Pseudovibrio sp. Tun.PSC04-5.I4: one gene and its partners. The protein of the gene in region 4 binds, or shares a complex with, the protein of the main gene of each other region. Links are inferred from orthologs where the notes say so. Each region holds a gene or a part of one and is shown on either strand. Other genes may lie near its edges.

Region 1 (3,585 bases), 240 kb from region 4 along the record:
ACAGCGATGTGAAATAGCTGAAGGCCCGTTCGTTCTCTGATGCTTTCTTTGCAGCAGGAGGAGATTGTTCTGGAGTCAGGGCCAGCACTTTTGCCGCCTCAACATTTACAGGTGTTGCATTTGGCTCCTGTTGAGCAGCTGCATCTGTTGTTGAAGCGCCACCAAAGAATGTAGCAATCTTTTGTTTGCGACGCTTTGTGGTTTCCATCGCAATGAGGGTTGCTGCAGTTTCCCGGGCATCCTTGTTTTGTTTTTCGGCAACAGCTACGGCAATATTCTCAGGAACTGTATAGGCAGGGCATGCGCCTGTGGCGTCAAACTTATCGCCACGTCTGTCAGCTTTTGCATCAAAGACATATTGCTTGTTGCATACTTCAATTGCAGGTGGGCGTTTGGTGATTGAAAAATGATCAGAGCCACGCTTCAGCATTTTCCAGAATTCGTAATGTTCGGAGCCTGCGTTTTTCGCCATATTGACTGCTGTCATGCGAAATGGGAACGCCTGAACCTGAAATTTGCGCTGACCCCCTAGGAAGCTGTCGCGTCCCATGGCGTAGATGTCTGCAATCTGCTCGTCAGTCATGGCGTAACAGCCAGCGGAGGAACAGGCACCATGCACCATCAGGTTGGAGCCTGTGCGGTTGTGCGCGCGGTCAAACTTGTTTGGGAAGCCAAGGTTGAAGGAGAGGTAGTATGAGGAAAACGGATTCATGCGGCCGGGAGAGATATTATAAAATCCCTCTGGCGCTTGACGGTCACCCTCTTTGATTTTGGGGCCGAGTTTGCCGGACCATTTACAGATCTCGAACGTTTCCAAAAGGGCATACTGGCCAGATTTGGTTTGCTTCCAAACTTCCAGCTCTGATTCCTGCTTGAAAAGACGTACCATGATAGGAGATTTGAGCCCCATATCCTTGGAGTTCATCTTTTTAGAGAGACTTCGGCTAACGGGCTGCTGATGCTTTTCGGAGCCAAATTCTGATCCCTGACAAGCTGCTAGCGTTAAAGCCAGTGCAAGCGCAGCTGCGCGCTTTACGCTTTTGCCAGTTTTTCTCTGAAACACTGTCATCATGTGTTTGACCCACCATGCTGGGGCTATTCTGCCCGAACCCCAATCTCAACTCTACACTTAGACTATCTGGGTTAAGGTTGACGTATTCTTACCGCAGATAAGACATTAGGAGATTGAGGGGTACTCCCTGTTGATGCCCTTGCTCCCTTGCTTGATTTGATCAAACAAAAAAGGCACCAGACTTAATCTGATGCCTTTTATACAAAATTTAAGGGGGGCCTGCAATAAATCGTAGGTTCGAATCAGCTCAGTTCACGACCTATACGTAAGAACTTCTCCCGACGCTGCTTTTTCAGAGCTTCCGGGGACATGCCTGCGAACTTGCCAAGAGCTGCCTCAATGGCTGCACCAGCACGATCAATCACGATTTCTTTTGCGCGATGAGCACCGCCGATTGGCTCTTTGATGATCTCATCAATAACGCGGAAGGAAGAGAGATCTTCTGCAGTGATCTTCATATTGGTCGCAGCATCCTGTGCGCGTGTGCTGTCACGCCAAAGAATGGAAGCGCCTGCTTCTGGGGAGATCACTGAGTAGATGGAGTGCTCAAGCATCGCAACGTGGTTGGTGGTTGCAATCGCGATTGCGCCGCCGGAGCCGCCTTCACCAATAATAATGGTCACGTTTGGAACGCCAAGGCCGAGACATGCATCTGTTGAGCGTGCAATGGCTTCTGCCTGGCCGCGCTCTTCAGCGCCGATGCCAGGGTAGGCGCCTGCTGTGTCAACAAGAGAGATCACCGGAATGTTGAAGCGGTTGGCCATTTCCATGATGCGTACCGCTTTACGGTAGCCTTCTGGACGCGCCATGCCGAAATTGTGCTTCAAGCGGGTCTCGGTGTTGTGGCCCTTTTCCTGACCCAGGATAGCAACAGACTGACCGCGAAAACGACCAAACCCGGCGATGATGGCGCAATCCTCGGAGAATTTGCGATCACCTGCAAGCGGTGTGAAGTCAGAAATAAGGGTGCTGATGTAATCAAGGGAATGTGGGCGGTCTGGGTGGCGAGCCACCAAAGTTTTTTGCCAAGGCGTCAAACGCGAGTAGATGTCGGTGAGCGCTTGATCAGCTTTTTCCTGAAGACGAGTAATCTCATCTTCCACGTCAACTGCTTCACCACCTTCAGCGAGGATCTTCAGTTCCTGAACTTTGCCTTCAAGGTCGGCGACTGGTTTTTCGAATTCGAGGTAACTGCGCATATTGGATATTCACTCGTAACAATCAGCAGGCAGGACCCGCCGACGAAAAGGCGTTGGACCGCGCTATAATTTTGGCGCGACACTGGCGATAGAGGGGACGTCTGTCAAGGCTTTGCATCACAGATGTGGGTGTTTGAACCCTCTCAAACAAGAAGAACTACGAATAAAAACATGTTTCCTATCGTGAAGCTGTTTTTTTGCGCGGCTTTGCGGAGTGCGGCATGTCGAGTTCCGCAGCTTCTAAAACCAGAGTTCCGGTCGATGTAGGAATAGATACTTTGTATGGAAAAAGGATGCGTGTGTTTCCAATTGGGGCAAGCCAAGTCTCAATCTCAGCATTGTTTGCCAGGTATTGAACGGACTTGCGTTCTGGGCGATGCCCGGCAATTGGCTTCCAGCGTGCTGTACAAACAACGACTGGTCCGTTGTACCCGTTTCCAGAAACCTCGCGCACTTCCTTGAATTTCATCTTAATATCAAAGCGCGCCCAACCATCATAAATCGGCAATTCGCGGTCGCATACTGAAGGATCAAGCACTTTGGAAATGGATGGGGCACGCACAATTGCAGCGCTGAGCGGGTCCATCGCATTGAGCTTGTGTTTGCCGGTGACCTTAACGCGGGTCTTGGACGGCTTGTATTTTGGTGTGACCTGAGTGGTGCGAACATGCCCAGAGCCCTGACCCAGATTTACATAGAAATCCCGGTTGGAGGCACGGGATGCCATGGTGTAGGTGCTTGGCAGGATTTTCGCGCCCTTCATCCACCCGGTTGCCTGCGCTCCTCCTTTACCTGTGGAGAACAAGGTTCCGATACCGGCAGGCTCCATGCCGACTTTGGCAGAATAGGCGTTATCTCGCAGGATGAGCGAGAACGAGCCTTTGCCCACAGTGAAGCCTGCATAAGAAATTCTGTAGACACCACCAAGTCGCTCGGTTTTCCCCAATGCGGCTGTGGATAGTGTGCTAAATGAAAGTGCTGCGATGGCTATTACGCTCGATTTGCTAACAAAATTGCAAACCTTAGAAACTGTTACTCGCACGATACTGTACCTCCGCAGCCGCAGACATTGGTGCCTGTCAGCTTGAGAACTCAGGAAACTAAACAAAAAATTCAAAGTCATTTAAAGATGAAACTACGCAAACATGGTAACATGGTGGTTAAGAGATGTGAGTTTGTTCCAGTTTTGATTGAAAAACACGGTTCACGTCTGCAAAAGAGCTGCTAAGCCTTGACGAAATCCGCTGTACTCATTATAGCAAGCCAACTTTTCCGTACAGGGCCGGAAGTGGTACCGCCGGACATTCGTGTTCG
Region 2 (3,759 bases), 1.2 Mb from region 4 along the record:
AGCGGAACCGTTGTGTTGATACCATCAACCACGAATTCGCTGAGAGCACGGCGCAGGCGCATCATACATTCCACACGCGTGCGGCCATGAACGATGAGCTTACCGATCAGACTGTCATAGTGTGGAGGAACTTTGTAGCCCTGATAAACGCCAGAATCCACACGCACGCCCAAACCACCCGGTGGGTGGTAGTATGTGATCGTGCCCGGAGACGGTGCGAAGGTCAGTGGGTGTTCCGCGTTGATGCGACACTCAATGGAGTGACCTGTGAAGCGTACATCTTCCTGACTCATTGAAAGGGTTGCGCCGGCAGCGATACGGATCTGTTCGATCACGAGGTCAATGCCAGTTACCATTTCAGTTACAGGATGTTCCACCTGCAAACGAGTGTTCATTTCGATGAAATAAAACTCGTTGTTTTCATAGAGAAATTCGATGGTGCCTGCGCCACGATACTTGAGCTTGCGCATGGCGTCAGCACAAATTTCGCCGATTTCATGACGCTGCTCTTCATTCAGAGCAGGGGATGGACACTCTTCGAAAACCTTCTGATGGCGACGCTGCAAGGAACAGTCGCGTTCACCAAGGTGAACCGCGTTGCCTTGACCGTCACCAAGGACCTGCACCTCAATGTGGCGAGGTTTGCTAAGGTACTTTTCCATGTACAGAGCGTCATCACCAAAGGCAGCTTTGGATTCTGAACGGGCTGTAGAGATGGCTACGTCGAGGTCAGCAGCTGTTAGAGCGACTTTCATACCGCGGCCCCCGCCGCCTGCTGCAGCCTTTACAAGAACCGGATACCCGACCTCGTTGGCAATAGCGTGGACGTCGTCTTCGGGGGTAATGCCGCCATCGGACCCTGGTACAACTGGAATGCCCAGTTCGATCGCCGTGATCTTGGCCTGAATCTTATCGCCCATCACACGGATGTGCTCAGAAGTTGGGCCGATGAAGGTAATGCCGTGCGCCTCAAGAATTTCCGCAAAGCGGGCATTCTCAGAGAGGAACCCGTACCCCGGGTGTACCGCATCGGCGCCAGTGATTTCACAGGCAGCCAGAATCTGCGGAATGTTGAGGTAACTGTCACGCGCAACAGGGGGACCGATACAAACACTTTCGTCAGCAAGACGCACATGCATTGCATCTTCGTCGGCAGTAGAGTGGACCGCTACAGTGCGAATGCCAAGCTCTTTACAGGCCCGAAGGATGCGGAGTGCGATCTCGCCGCGGTTTGCGATGAGGATCTTTGAGAACATAGGGATTTCGCCTGTCATTCGATGATGATGAGTGGTTCACCAAATTCAACCGGCTGACCATCGTCAACCAGAATGGCAGAAACTGTACCAGATTTTGGTGCAGGGATCTGGTTCATTGTTTTCATAGCTTCCACAATCAGGATCGTGTCACCCTTTTTGATGGACTTGCCAATTTCAATAAAGTTTGCAGCGCCAGGTTCAGCAGCAAGGTAAGCGGTACCAACCATCGGGGAGGTCACAGCACCTGGATGAGACGCAGGGTCAGCAGAGACCGCAATTTCTACAGGAGCAGCCGGTACAGGAGCGGCAACTGGAGCCGGTGCTGCTGCGCTGAATGTCATCTGACGAGCGACACGAACGCGGAGGTCTTTGTGTTCCACTTCGATTTCGGTCAGGTTTGTTTCGTCCAGCAAAGTTGCGAGCTGACGGATCAGTTCCTGATCAAACTTAGTTTCTTTCGTCATCGTTTTCATCGTCCAGTTCGAAATGCCCTGATTTCAATCAGGTGCTTTCGGTTTGGCCCCCAACGCGATTTTGCAGCAAGGTTGGCCGTCAATTATCTGCGAAAATCCTTTTGCTCAGAGCAAACTCAGGATCTTCTGACTGAATGAACTATGTAAGCAGTCAACTATGTCCTGCTCAGATAGCCATTAATTCTCTATTTGCGAGATGCGGACTTTCAAAAAGTATGCATCCGCTGTGCCTAAGCTGCGCATAAGGCAATATCGTGTTTATCCGCGCAAAAGGGCAACGTTCCCTCTGATTTACTCAAAAGTACGCAAATGAAATTGCGTATACGTACCCAATTCGAACTCAAATTCTCAGTGCAATGGGCGCTGTTCACTTGACGTAATGGTAAAGTAAAATCAGCCAGATAAACATCAACTGGTCTTCTTATATGATCAGAGCGGACTAAGGAAAAGGCCTTTGTCCGCTCTGATTTAAGTTCTTAAGGGTAAAGCAACCCAAAATGCGTTGAATTGCTGTATTGCAGCTATGTTATTCGCGCTCAGCTGCAATTTTTTCCTTTAATGTGTCGTATCCAACTGCACCTACAATCACTTCATCGCCCAGGATGTATGAAGGTGTGCCAGTGATGCCAAGCTGTTCAGCAATAGAGAAAACTTCCTGGAAAGTAACTGCCGCGCGATCTGACTTCATGGATTTTTCCAGATCAGCATCAGAGATGCCAAGATCTTTTGCTACTTTCAGGCTACTGGCCAGATTAGCGCGACCTGGTTGGCCGAGCATAGCAAGGTGGAAGTCCTCGTATTTCTCAGGAGCAACTTCTGCAACAGCGATGGCGACGCGTGCAGCTTCCTGAGATGGTTTGCCAAGAACAGGGAATTCTTTCAGAACCACACGGAGGTTTTTGTCTTCGTCAATCAAACGGATAAGGTCGGAAAGAGCGCGTTTGCAGTACCCACAGTTATAGTCAAACAGTTCAACCAGAGTGACGTCGCCATCCGGGTTGCCCAGAACGACTTGGTTTTCGCTGTTGTAGATTTCATCAGAGAGACCTGAAATTGAGGACTTACGTGCGGTTTCCTCATCTGCAACACGGCGTTTATCCAACTCCTGAAGAGCTTCCAAAACGATTTCCGGGTTCGCAACCAAATATTCCTTGATGATTGTTTCGACTTCAGCACGGTTCACCGTTTCTGCCTGCGCCGAAAATGTTGCTGGCAGCAGGGCCAGTGTCGCTGCGCATGTAATAGCAGCACGGCGAATAAACTTAATCATGACGTCTCCTGTGGCCCTGTTTGGGCTTTATTGGTATTTTGGCTCGATCTTTTCGCTTTAACGACGTGCTCCCTGGAACACTTTGACTGACAGTATATCATCAGCTTGTTGCCAAGCAGGCGAGCCAACCTTCAACTTTTTTTGAGCACGCTTCGCATAGCGTTGTGCATTGCGGGTATCTCCACGTGCCATATGACTTTGAGCGGTCGCCAAATCTGCTCCTGCAATATCTCCCAAGCGCGCATTTGCAATGGCGAGTTGCGAATATCCAGTCATGGAATATTTGTCTTTTCGCAGGGCGCTGCTAAGGATCTTTTTGGCTTCCTTTAGATGTTTTTTGTCGTTTGATGCAACCATGGCGAACCCAAGCCATATTTCAAACTGCGGGTTGCCGGGGTAGAGGGAAAGAGCTTTCCGGAAGGGAGCAATAGACGATTTTGGTTTGCCACCTTCAAGCAATGCCTGGCCCTTGATTTCATAAAAATACGGATAATTTGGAATCTTGGCGATCAATGCGTCAATTTTTTTGACAGCCTTTGCCGGTCTTTCGGAGCGCATGCTTGCAATTGCGCGGGCATACTGCGCTGGCAGGCTTTTGTCTTTTTCCGGGTAGGCGCGATAAACTGTGTTCTTATGACTGGTGAAGGCTAAAAGCTTTGCTTTGACCATGTCATGCTTCAGTTGCAGCTGTTTTGAATCGGCCTTGTCGAAGTACTTACCCTTTTGAGCCTTGGTCTGCAAAGCGTTAAAACGCGCGCGA
Region 3 (3,593 bases), 1.2 Mb from region 4 along the record:
CGACATAAGAGCCATTTATGGATGATTGGAGCTGCGGCATTGGTTTGATTATCTTGGATGCTAACTCGTTCATCCTCCTATAAAAACAGCGACACTGAAGGATTTCGAGAAAGAAGGGGATGTGATTTGAGTAAAATTCACAGGGTATTTGTCGGATAAACCGTGACTTCTGAGCAACGCTTGTGGGTTAGCTGAGATTCCTCGGCGATTGCCGTCTGTTTGCCTCGTTCTGGCCTTTTCCCAGCGGCATTCCAATGCTAAGCCCATACCTGCTTGGGCTTATGAATCAATTGCTGCCGGAAGGTTTTATGGGTTTCACAATGCGTAAATATTTGGGGCGTGTCGCATTTTGCGCACTTGCTACACTCATAAGCGGAGCAGCTTTTTCGGTGCCTGCTCAGGCTCAGACGCCAGTCAAAAACCCTGTTGCTGTCTTCAAAGGGCTCGATAAAATTACAGGCCGGATCACCACGTTTGACGTGTACATTGATGAAACAGTGCAATTTGGCGCCTTGCAAGTGACACCGCGCGTTTGTAACTCCCGCCCCCTGACAGAAGCTGCACAAACCACTGCGTTTATTGAAGTAGATGAGTTGACGCTTGATAGCAAAGTGCGTCGCATCTTTAGTGGTTGGATGTTTGCATCTAACCCTGGCGTAAACGCGGTTGAGCACAGTGTTTATGATATCTGGTTGATTAACTGCAGGAAATCGACTTCAGTGCCGCAGCCTGAAGGATATGCTGGCCCTGCGGTTGATATTGTTGCGGAAACTGATGACCTTGCTGGCGATGATTTTGTGGCGTCCGGCGAAATTCCGCTTCCCCGGCCAAAAGTTCTAGCTAAACTGCAGTAAAACTGACTGTTTTGCGGCGTGAATCATCTTAATTACGCCTGAGCTGCTGGGCGCAGCTCCGCAATTATTTCCAGTATTCGTTTGCCGGACGTGTCTTGCGGGAGTGCGTTGAAATCTCCATGTACGGTGAGCGCATCGTCAAGCAAGGTGTTGTAATCCTGCTTAAGAACTTCAGTAGCTCCAAACTGCTCCAAGTGCTCGGTCACGAATTGAGCATCTAGCAACTTGTAATTTCCATAGAGAAGACGAGCGTAAAGATGGACAAGTGCCACTTTGGATGCGTCTCGCGCTCGTGAGAACATGCTTTCCCCGAAGAATGCTCCGCCCAAGGAAACACCATAAAGGCCGCCCACGAGCTCCTTAGCATCGTTATAAACTTCAATAGTATGGCAATACCCCATTTCAAAAAGCTCCGTGTAAAGCTTTCTGATTTCAGGGTTGATCCATGTTTCTTTGCGTATTGAAGTGGTGGTGGCGCAGAGGGAAATGATGGAGTTAAAATCACGCGATGCGCGGATTGTATAGAGATCTGAGCGAACCGTCCGTGAGAGTCGCTTAGGGATATGAAATGAGTCGAGCGGCAAGATACCTCGCCGCTCGGGATCTATCCAGAAAAGTTCAGGAGAGTGCGCAGTCTCAGCCATTGGAAAGATGCCACAAGCATATGCCTTGAGCAGAATTTGTGGTGTAATCTCTAAGTCCATGCTGGAACTGTCATTGCTCCTCTACTGATCTCCTCAGTTTTTCTCTGAGTTCTGTGCTGCGATGTGCGTTTCCAAGAATTTCTCCAACCAATGAATATCATAGGCGCCATTGGCGATATCCTGATTGTCGAGAAGTTCTGTGAACAGCGGAACCGTTGTGTTGATACCATCAACCACGAATTCGCTGAGAGCACGGCGCAGGCGCATCATACATTCCACACGCGTGCGGCCATGAACGATGAGCTTACCGATCAGACTGTCATAGTGTGGAGGAACTTTGTAGCCCTGATAAACGCCAGAATCCACACGCACGCCCAAACCACCCGGTGGGTGGTAGTATGTGATCGTGCCCGGAGACGGTGCGAAGGTCAGTGGGTGTTCCGCGTTGATGCGACACTCAATGGAGTGACCTGTGAAGCGTACATCTTCCTGACTCATTGAAAGGGTTGCGCCGGCAGCGATACGGATCTGTTCGATCACGAGGTCAATGCCAGTTACCATTTCAGTTACAGGATGTTCCACCTGCAAACGAGTGTTCATTTCGATGAAATAAAACTCGTTGTTTTCATAGAGAAATTCGATGGTGCCTGCGCCACGATACTTGAGCTTGCGCATGGCGTCAGCACAAATTTCGCCGATTTCATGACGCTGCTCTTCATTCAGAGCAGGGGATGGACACTCTTCGAAAACCTTCTGATGGCGACGCTGCAAGGAACAGTCGCGTTCACCAAGGTGAACCGCGTTGCCTTGACCGTCACCAAGGACCTGCACCTCAATGTGGCGAGGTTTGCTAAGGTACTTTTCCATGTACAGAGCGTCATCACCAAAGGCAGCTTTGGATTCTGAACGGGCTGTAGAGATGGCTACGTCGAGGTCAGCAGCTGTTAGAGCGACTTTCATACCGCGGCCCCCGCCGCCTGCTGCAGCCTTTACAAGAACCGGATACCCGACCTCGTTGGCAATAGCGTGGACGTCGTCTTCGGGGGTAATGCCGCCATCGGACCCTGGTACAACTGGAATGCCCAGTTCGATCGCCGTGATCTTGGCCTGAATCTTATCGCCCATCACACGGATGTGCTCAGAAGTTGGGCCGATGAAGGTAATGCCGTGCGCCTCAAGAATTTCCGCAAAGCGGGCATTCTCAGAGAGGAACCCGTACCCCGGGTGTACCGCATCGGCGCCAGTGATTTCACAGGCAGCCAGAATCTGCGGAATGTTGAGGTAACTGTCACGCGCAACAGGGGGACCGATACAAACACTTTCGTCAGCAAGACGCACATGCATTGCATCTTCGTCGGCAGTAGAGTGGACCGCTACAGTGCGAATGCCAAGCTCTTTACAGGCCCGAAGGATGCGGAGTGCGATCTCGCCGCGGTTTGCGATGAGGATCTTTGAGAACATAGGGATTTCGCCTGTCATTCGATGATGATGAGTGGTTCACCAAATTCAACCGGCTGACCATCGTCAACCAGAATGGCAGAAACTGTACCAGATTTTGGTGCAGGGATCTGGTTCATTGTTTTCATAGCTTCCACAATCAGGATCGTGTCACCCTTTTTGATGGACTTGCCAATTTCAATAAAGTTTGCAGCGCCAGGTTCAGCAGCAAGGTAAGCGGTACCAACCATCGGGGAGGTCACAGCACCTGGATGAGACGCAGGGTCAGCAGAGACCGCAATTTCTACAGGAGCAGCCGGTACAGGAGCGGCAACTGGAGCCGGTGCTGCTGCGCTGAATGTCATCTGACGAGCGACACGAACGCGGAGGTCTTTGTGTTCCACTTCGATTTCGGTCAGGTTTGTTTCGTCCAGCAAAGTTGCGAGCTGACGGATCAGTTCCTGATCAAACTTAGTTTCTTTCGTCATCGTTTTCATCGTCCAGTTCGAAATGCCCTGATTTCAATCAGGTGCTTTCGGTTTGGCCCCCAACGCGATTTTGCAGCAAGGTTGGCCGTCAATTATCTGCGAAAATCCTTTTGCTCAGAGCAAACTCAGGATCTTCTGACTGAATGAACTATGTAAGCAGTCAACTATGT
Region 4 (3,715 bases):
AGATTTCACAGTTTTTCGGAAGCTCATCAAACAACGCGCCTTCATAAAGCGGCTGCATCCGCGCTGGCCAATTGATGGAGCGGAGTGCCTTGTCGCAAACGTTTTGCGCATCATCTCCCTCAAGCAAGCCTGCTGCGCGGATCGCTGCAAGTGCCAGGCCGGAGTTTGAGATTTGATGGAAGCCGGCAAGCTTTGGTGGAGACAAATCTAACAGGCCCAACTCATCTTGATAAACGAGCCGTCCCCCCTCGTCCCAGGCGGAAAACTCCTGACCCTGAAACCAAACTGGAGCACGAAGACGTCCAGCCGTGTTTTCAATTAAATCGCGAATAGCATCGGTCTGTGGTCCAACCACCACAGGGCATCCGGGTTTGATAATTCCCGCTTTTTCCAGCGCGATCCCTTCAAGGCTGTTACCCAAAAAGTTTTCGTGATCCTTGGAGATTGGCGTAATCACACTCACCAGTGGTTTTTCAATGACATTGGTTGCATCCAAAACACCACCCAAACCAACTTCCAGAACGAGATAATCAGCGGGCGTATCTGCAAAAAGGCAAAATGCCACCGCTGTCGTTGCCTCAAAGAAGGTGAGCTCTTCTCCGCCATTGGCTTTTTCAACCCGTTCAATGGCCACAAGTAATGCATCGTCGTCGACGAACTTGCCAGTTGACCCCAACCGTATGCGCTCATTAAAGCGAACCAGATGTGGAGACGAATAAACGTGAACTCGTTTCCCTTGCGCCTCTAGCAGTGCCCTGATGGAGGCACCAGTTGAACCTTTGCCGTTCGTCCCTGCGATATGAAAGATTGGTGGAACGCTCTTCTCAGGGCTCCCCAGCGCCTTTAAAATGCGAAGCATGCGGTCTAGAGACAAATTAATCTCATCGGGATGAAGTTTCATCAGACGATCAAGGGCGGCATTGATTTTGTTCATTTTGATCCGCTTTCAAATCTCGTAGGACATCCAGATAAAGAAAAAGTCCGGCACGATTATGCCGGACTTTAAAATTCAATGCGTAAGTCCACAAGCAGTAAGAGCTTAGGAGGTTACCGCAACCTCTGTGCTTACTTCCGCTTCAACAGGCTCTTCGTTAAGCTCTGGCAGCAAAGTCTCCCGCTTCAACAGCAGGTTACACAGTTTGGAAATAGTTTCTTTCATGTCATGACGGTGAACGACCATATCGATCATGCCGTGATCACGAAGGTATTCAGAACGCTGGAAGCCTTCTGGCAGTTTCTCGCGAATTGTCTGTTCAATCACGCGCTGGCCAGCAAAGCCGATCAATGCATTCGGTTCTGCAATCTGCACATCGCCAAGCATCGCGTAGGAAGCTGTAACACCGCCCGTTGTTGGGTTGGTGAGAACCACAATGTACGGCAACCCAGCTTCACGAAGCATCTGCACGGCAACCGTTGTGCGTGGCAGCTGCATCAGTGACAGGATACCTTCCTGCATCCGTGCGCCACCAGAAGCAGCAAACATAACGAATGGTGTTTTCTTCTCGAGAGCAACTTCGATGCCGCGAATGATAGCTTCACCAGCTGCCATACCAAGAGAACCACCCATAAAGGCAAAGTCCTGCACAGCAGTCGTCATGTCGTAGCCGTTGACCTTACCAGTCGCAACCAAAACGGAGTCATCAAGCTCGGTCTTGGCTTTTGCGTCTTTCAGACGGTCAACATACTTGCGTTGGTCGCGGAACTTCAGCGGGTCGATAGCGACTTCTGGAGTCTCGATCTTCGTGAATTCACCATTATCGAAGAAGTACTCTAAGCGCTTCTTGCTGGTGATCCGCATGTGAAAGTTGGAATTCGGCACAACCCACTGGTTTGCCTCCAAGTCGCGGTGAAACACCATCTCGCCGGTTTCAGGGCACTTGATCCAAAGGTTTTCCGGCGTTTCGCGCTTTTCAAGAAAGCTGCGGATTTTCGGCCGAACAACGTTATTAATCCAGTTCACGGGCAGCCGCCTGTCTCTAATTTCGTTTTCAATTTTTAATGACCATTAAAAGGGCCATACGTAAAGCAATGCTTATTTCCGAGCTTTTTCTACACCCACACGTAGTGAGTTCACAAGGTCGGTAACAGCAGCTTGTGTCTGATTTGTGGCCTTACCGTTTTCGTCAAGGCTCTTCCGAATAGCCTCAACAAGGATAGAGCCAACCACAACACCGTCAGCGTATTTGCCAATTTTTTCAGCCTGTTCTGCGGTTTTGATGCCAAAACCAACAGCAACAGGAAGATCGGTGTGGGATTTGATAAGCCCGACTGCCTTCGCAACATCTGCCGTATCAGCAGCTGCTGCGCCGGTCACACCAGTAACGGAAACGTAGTAAACGAAACCAGAAGTATTGGCGAGAACAGTCGGCAAACGTTTGTCATCAGTTGTTGGTGTGGTTAGGCGGATAAAGTTTATACCGCCTTCAATTGCCGGAATGCAGAGTTCGTCATCTGCTTCAGCAGGCACATCAACAACAATCAGACCATCAACACCAGCTTCGCGAGCTTCTTTCACAAAAGCTGCACTACCACGTACGAAAATAGGGTTGTAGTACCCCATCAGAACGATTGGTGTTTCGTTGTCTTTCTGTCGGAAATCACGCACCATTTGGAGCGTTTTATTCATGGTGTGGCCATTGCCCAGAGACCGCTGCGTCGCGAGCTGGATTGGCACACCTTCAGCCATAGGGTCGGAAAACGGCATTCCAAGCTCAATAACGTCACTTCCAGCTTCTGGAAGTGCATCCAAAATAGCCTGTGAGGTGGCGAGGTCCGGGTCTCCTGCTGTAATAAAGGTTACGAGTGCAGGACGTCCTTCAGCCTTGAGCTTAGCGAACCGTCGATCAATACGAGTTTCAATCATTAATCCGACCATCTGATGTATTGGGGGAAGCCCCACCTATCAATCAGCAAGGATGTAGGGGTGCAACTAGCCCTCTGTCAATAAACACAGCGCAAATAGAGCGCATTTCCGGTCAATTTTCTGCGAAATAAGCACGGCCACAGAAAATATCCAGCGATATAGGCCTCTTAGGCCGCGAATTAACCAATACGTCAAGTAATCTATTGCGTTTTCGGATCTTTCTTTAGTTGCATTGGAAACCAAAGGTTGAACCCGAAAACAGAAAAAGCCGCAGATGATCCACGGCTCTCTCAATATTGATATTGAACCTTACGCGCCCCGGCGGCTTTCAAGGAAGCCAATGATGCGACGAACATCATGCAGAACGGGCTCAGCAATCGCAGCAGCACGTTCAGAACCGTCCCTGAGAACAGCATCGATTGTGCTTGGATCATCCATCAGGCGGCGCATTTCACTGTTCATTGGTGCCAGCTTTTCAACGGCAAGCTCAGAAAGGGCCGGCTTGAATGCTGAGAACTGTTGTCCGCCAAACTCTACCAAAACATCAGCTTTTGTGCGGCCTGCCAGTGCAGCGTAGATGCCAACAAGGTTGTCAGCTTCAGCGCGGTCTTTCAAACCATCAACTTCACTTGGCAAGGCTTCCGGATCAGTCTTTGCCTTTTTGATCTTCTTCGCAATCGTATCCTGATCATCTGTCAGGTTGATGCGGGAAAGATCAGAAGGGTCAGACTTGGACATCTTCTTGTTACCATCACGCAAGCTCATGATGCGGGTTGCTGGACCAGCGATCATTGGCTCTGTGATTGGGAAGAAGATTTCTTCCGGTGCATCATGAGTTGGCTCAGGATTAGG

What was found.
Region 1: the proteins of accD (region 4) and BLS62_RS20355 are in contact, whole or in part, in a solved structure (PDB 8UXZ), measured with the Escherichia coli proteins. The link is inferred for Pseudovibrio sp. Tun.PSC04-5.I4 from one-to-one orthologs.
Region 2: the proteins of accD (region 4) and accB are in contact, whole or in part, in a solved structure (PDB 8UXZ), measured with the Escherichia coli proteins. The link is inferred for Pseudovibrio sp. Tun.PSC04-5.I4 from one-to-one orthologs.
Region 3: the proteins of accD (region 4) and accC are in contact, whole or in part, in a solved structure (PDB 8UXZ), measured with the Escherichia coli proteins. The link is inferred for Pseudovibrio sp. Tun.PSC04-5.I4 from one-to-one orthologs.

The regions. Positions count from the first base shown.
Region 1 is NZ_FNLB01000006.1:3,232,217-3,235,801, forward strand. The notes cover bases 294-3,103. They hold BLS62_RS20355 (acetyl-CoA carboxylase carboxyltransferase subunit alpha), read right to left. Parts: upstream 2,272-3,103; coding sequence 1,315-2,271; downstream 294-1,314. Other genes in these bases: BLS62_RS20350 (L,D-transpeptidase family protein), read right to left, coding at 294-1,072; BLS62_RS20360 (DUF3108 domain-containing protein), read right to left, coding at 2,450-3,103. Also shown: more of BLS62_RS20350, read right to left, coding at 1-293; more of BLS62_RS20360, read right to left, coding at 3,104-3,313. UniProt on the Escherichia coli protein: Component of the acetyl coenzyme A carboxylase (ACC) complex. First, biotin carboxylase catalyzes the carboxylation of biotin on its carrier protein (BCCP) and then the CO(2) group is transferred by the carboxyltransferase to acetyl-CoA to form malonyl-CoA.
Region 2 is NZ_FNLB01000006.1:1,788,444-1,792,202, reverse strand. What follows is about bases 1-2,984. They hold accB (acetyl-CoA carboxylase biotin carboxyl carrier protein), read right to left. Parts: upstream 1,730-2,984; coding sequence 1,271-1,729; downstream 1-1,270. Other genes in these bases: BLS62_RS13340 (DsbA family protein), read right to left, coding at 2,256-2,984; accC (acetyl-CoA carboxylase biotin carboxylase subunit), read right to left, coding at 1-1,256. Outside these bases: more of BLS62_RS13340, read right to left, coding at 2,985-2,999; BLS62_RS13335 (M48 family metalloprotease), read right to left, coding at 3,057-3,759. UniProt on the Escherichia coli protein: This protein is a component of the acetyl coenzyme A carboxylase complex; first, biotin carboxylase catalyzes the carboxylation of the carrier protein and then the transcarboxylase transfers the carboxyl group to form malonyl-CoA.
Region 3 is NZ_FNLB01000006.1:1,790,313-1,793,905, reverse strand. What follows is about bases 776-3,593. They hold accC (acetyl-CoA carboxylase biotin carboxylase subunit), read right to left. Parts: upstream 2,960-3,593; coding sequence 1,592-2,959; downstream 776-1,591. Other genes in these bases: accB (acetyl-CoA carboxylase biotin carboxyl carrier protein), read right to left, coding at 2,974-3,432; aat (leucyl/phenylalanyl-tRNA--protein transferase), read right to left, coding at 887-1,558; BLS62_RS13360 (DUF2155 domain-containing protein), read left to right, coding at 776-854. In the rest of the region: BLS62_RS13365 (mechanosensitive ion channel family protein), read right to left, coding at 1-73; more of BLS62_RS13360, read left to right, coding at 309-775. UniProt on the Escherichia coli protein: This protein is a component of the acetyl coenzyme A carboxylase complex; first, biotin carboxylase catalyzes the carboxylation of the carrier protein and then the transcarboxylase transfers the carboxyl group to form malonyl-CoA.
Region 4 is NZ_FNLB01000006.1:2,991,927-2,995,641, reverse strand. The notes cover bases 1-2,940. They hold accD (acetyl-CoA carboxylase, carboxyltransferase subunit beta), read right to left. Parts: upstream 1,961-2,940; coding sequence 1,040-1,960; downstream 1-1,039. Other genes in these bases: trpA (tryptophan synthase subunit alpha), read right to left, coding at 2,033-2,863; BLS62_RS19165 (bifunctional folylpolyglutamate synthase/dihydrofolate synthase), read right to left, coding at 1-934. In the rest of the region: trpS (tryptophan--tRNA ligase), read right to left, coding at 3,173-3,715.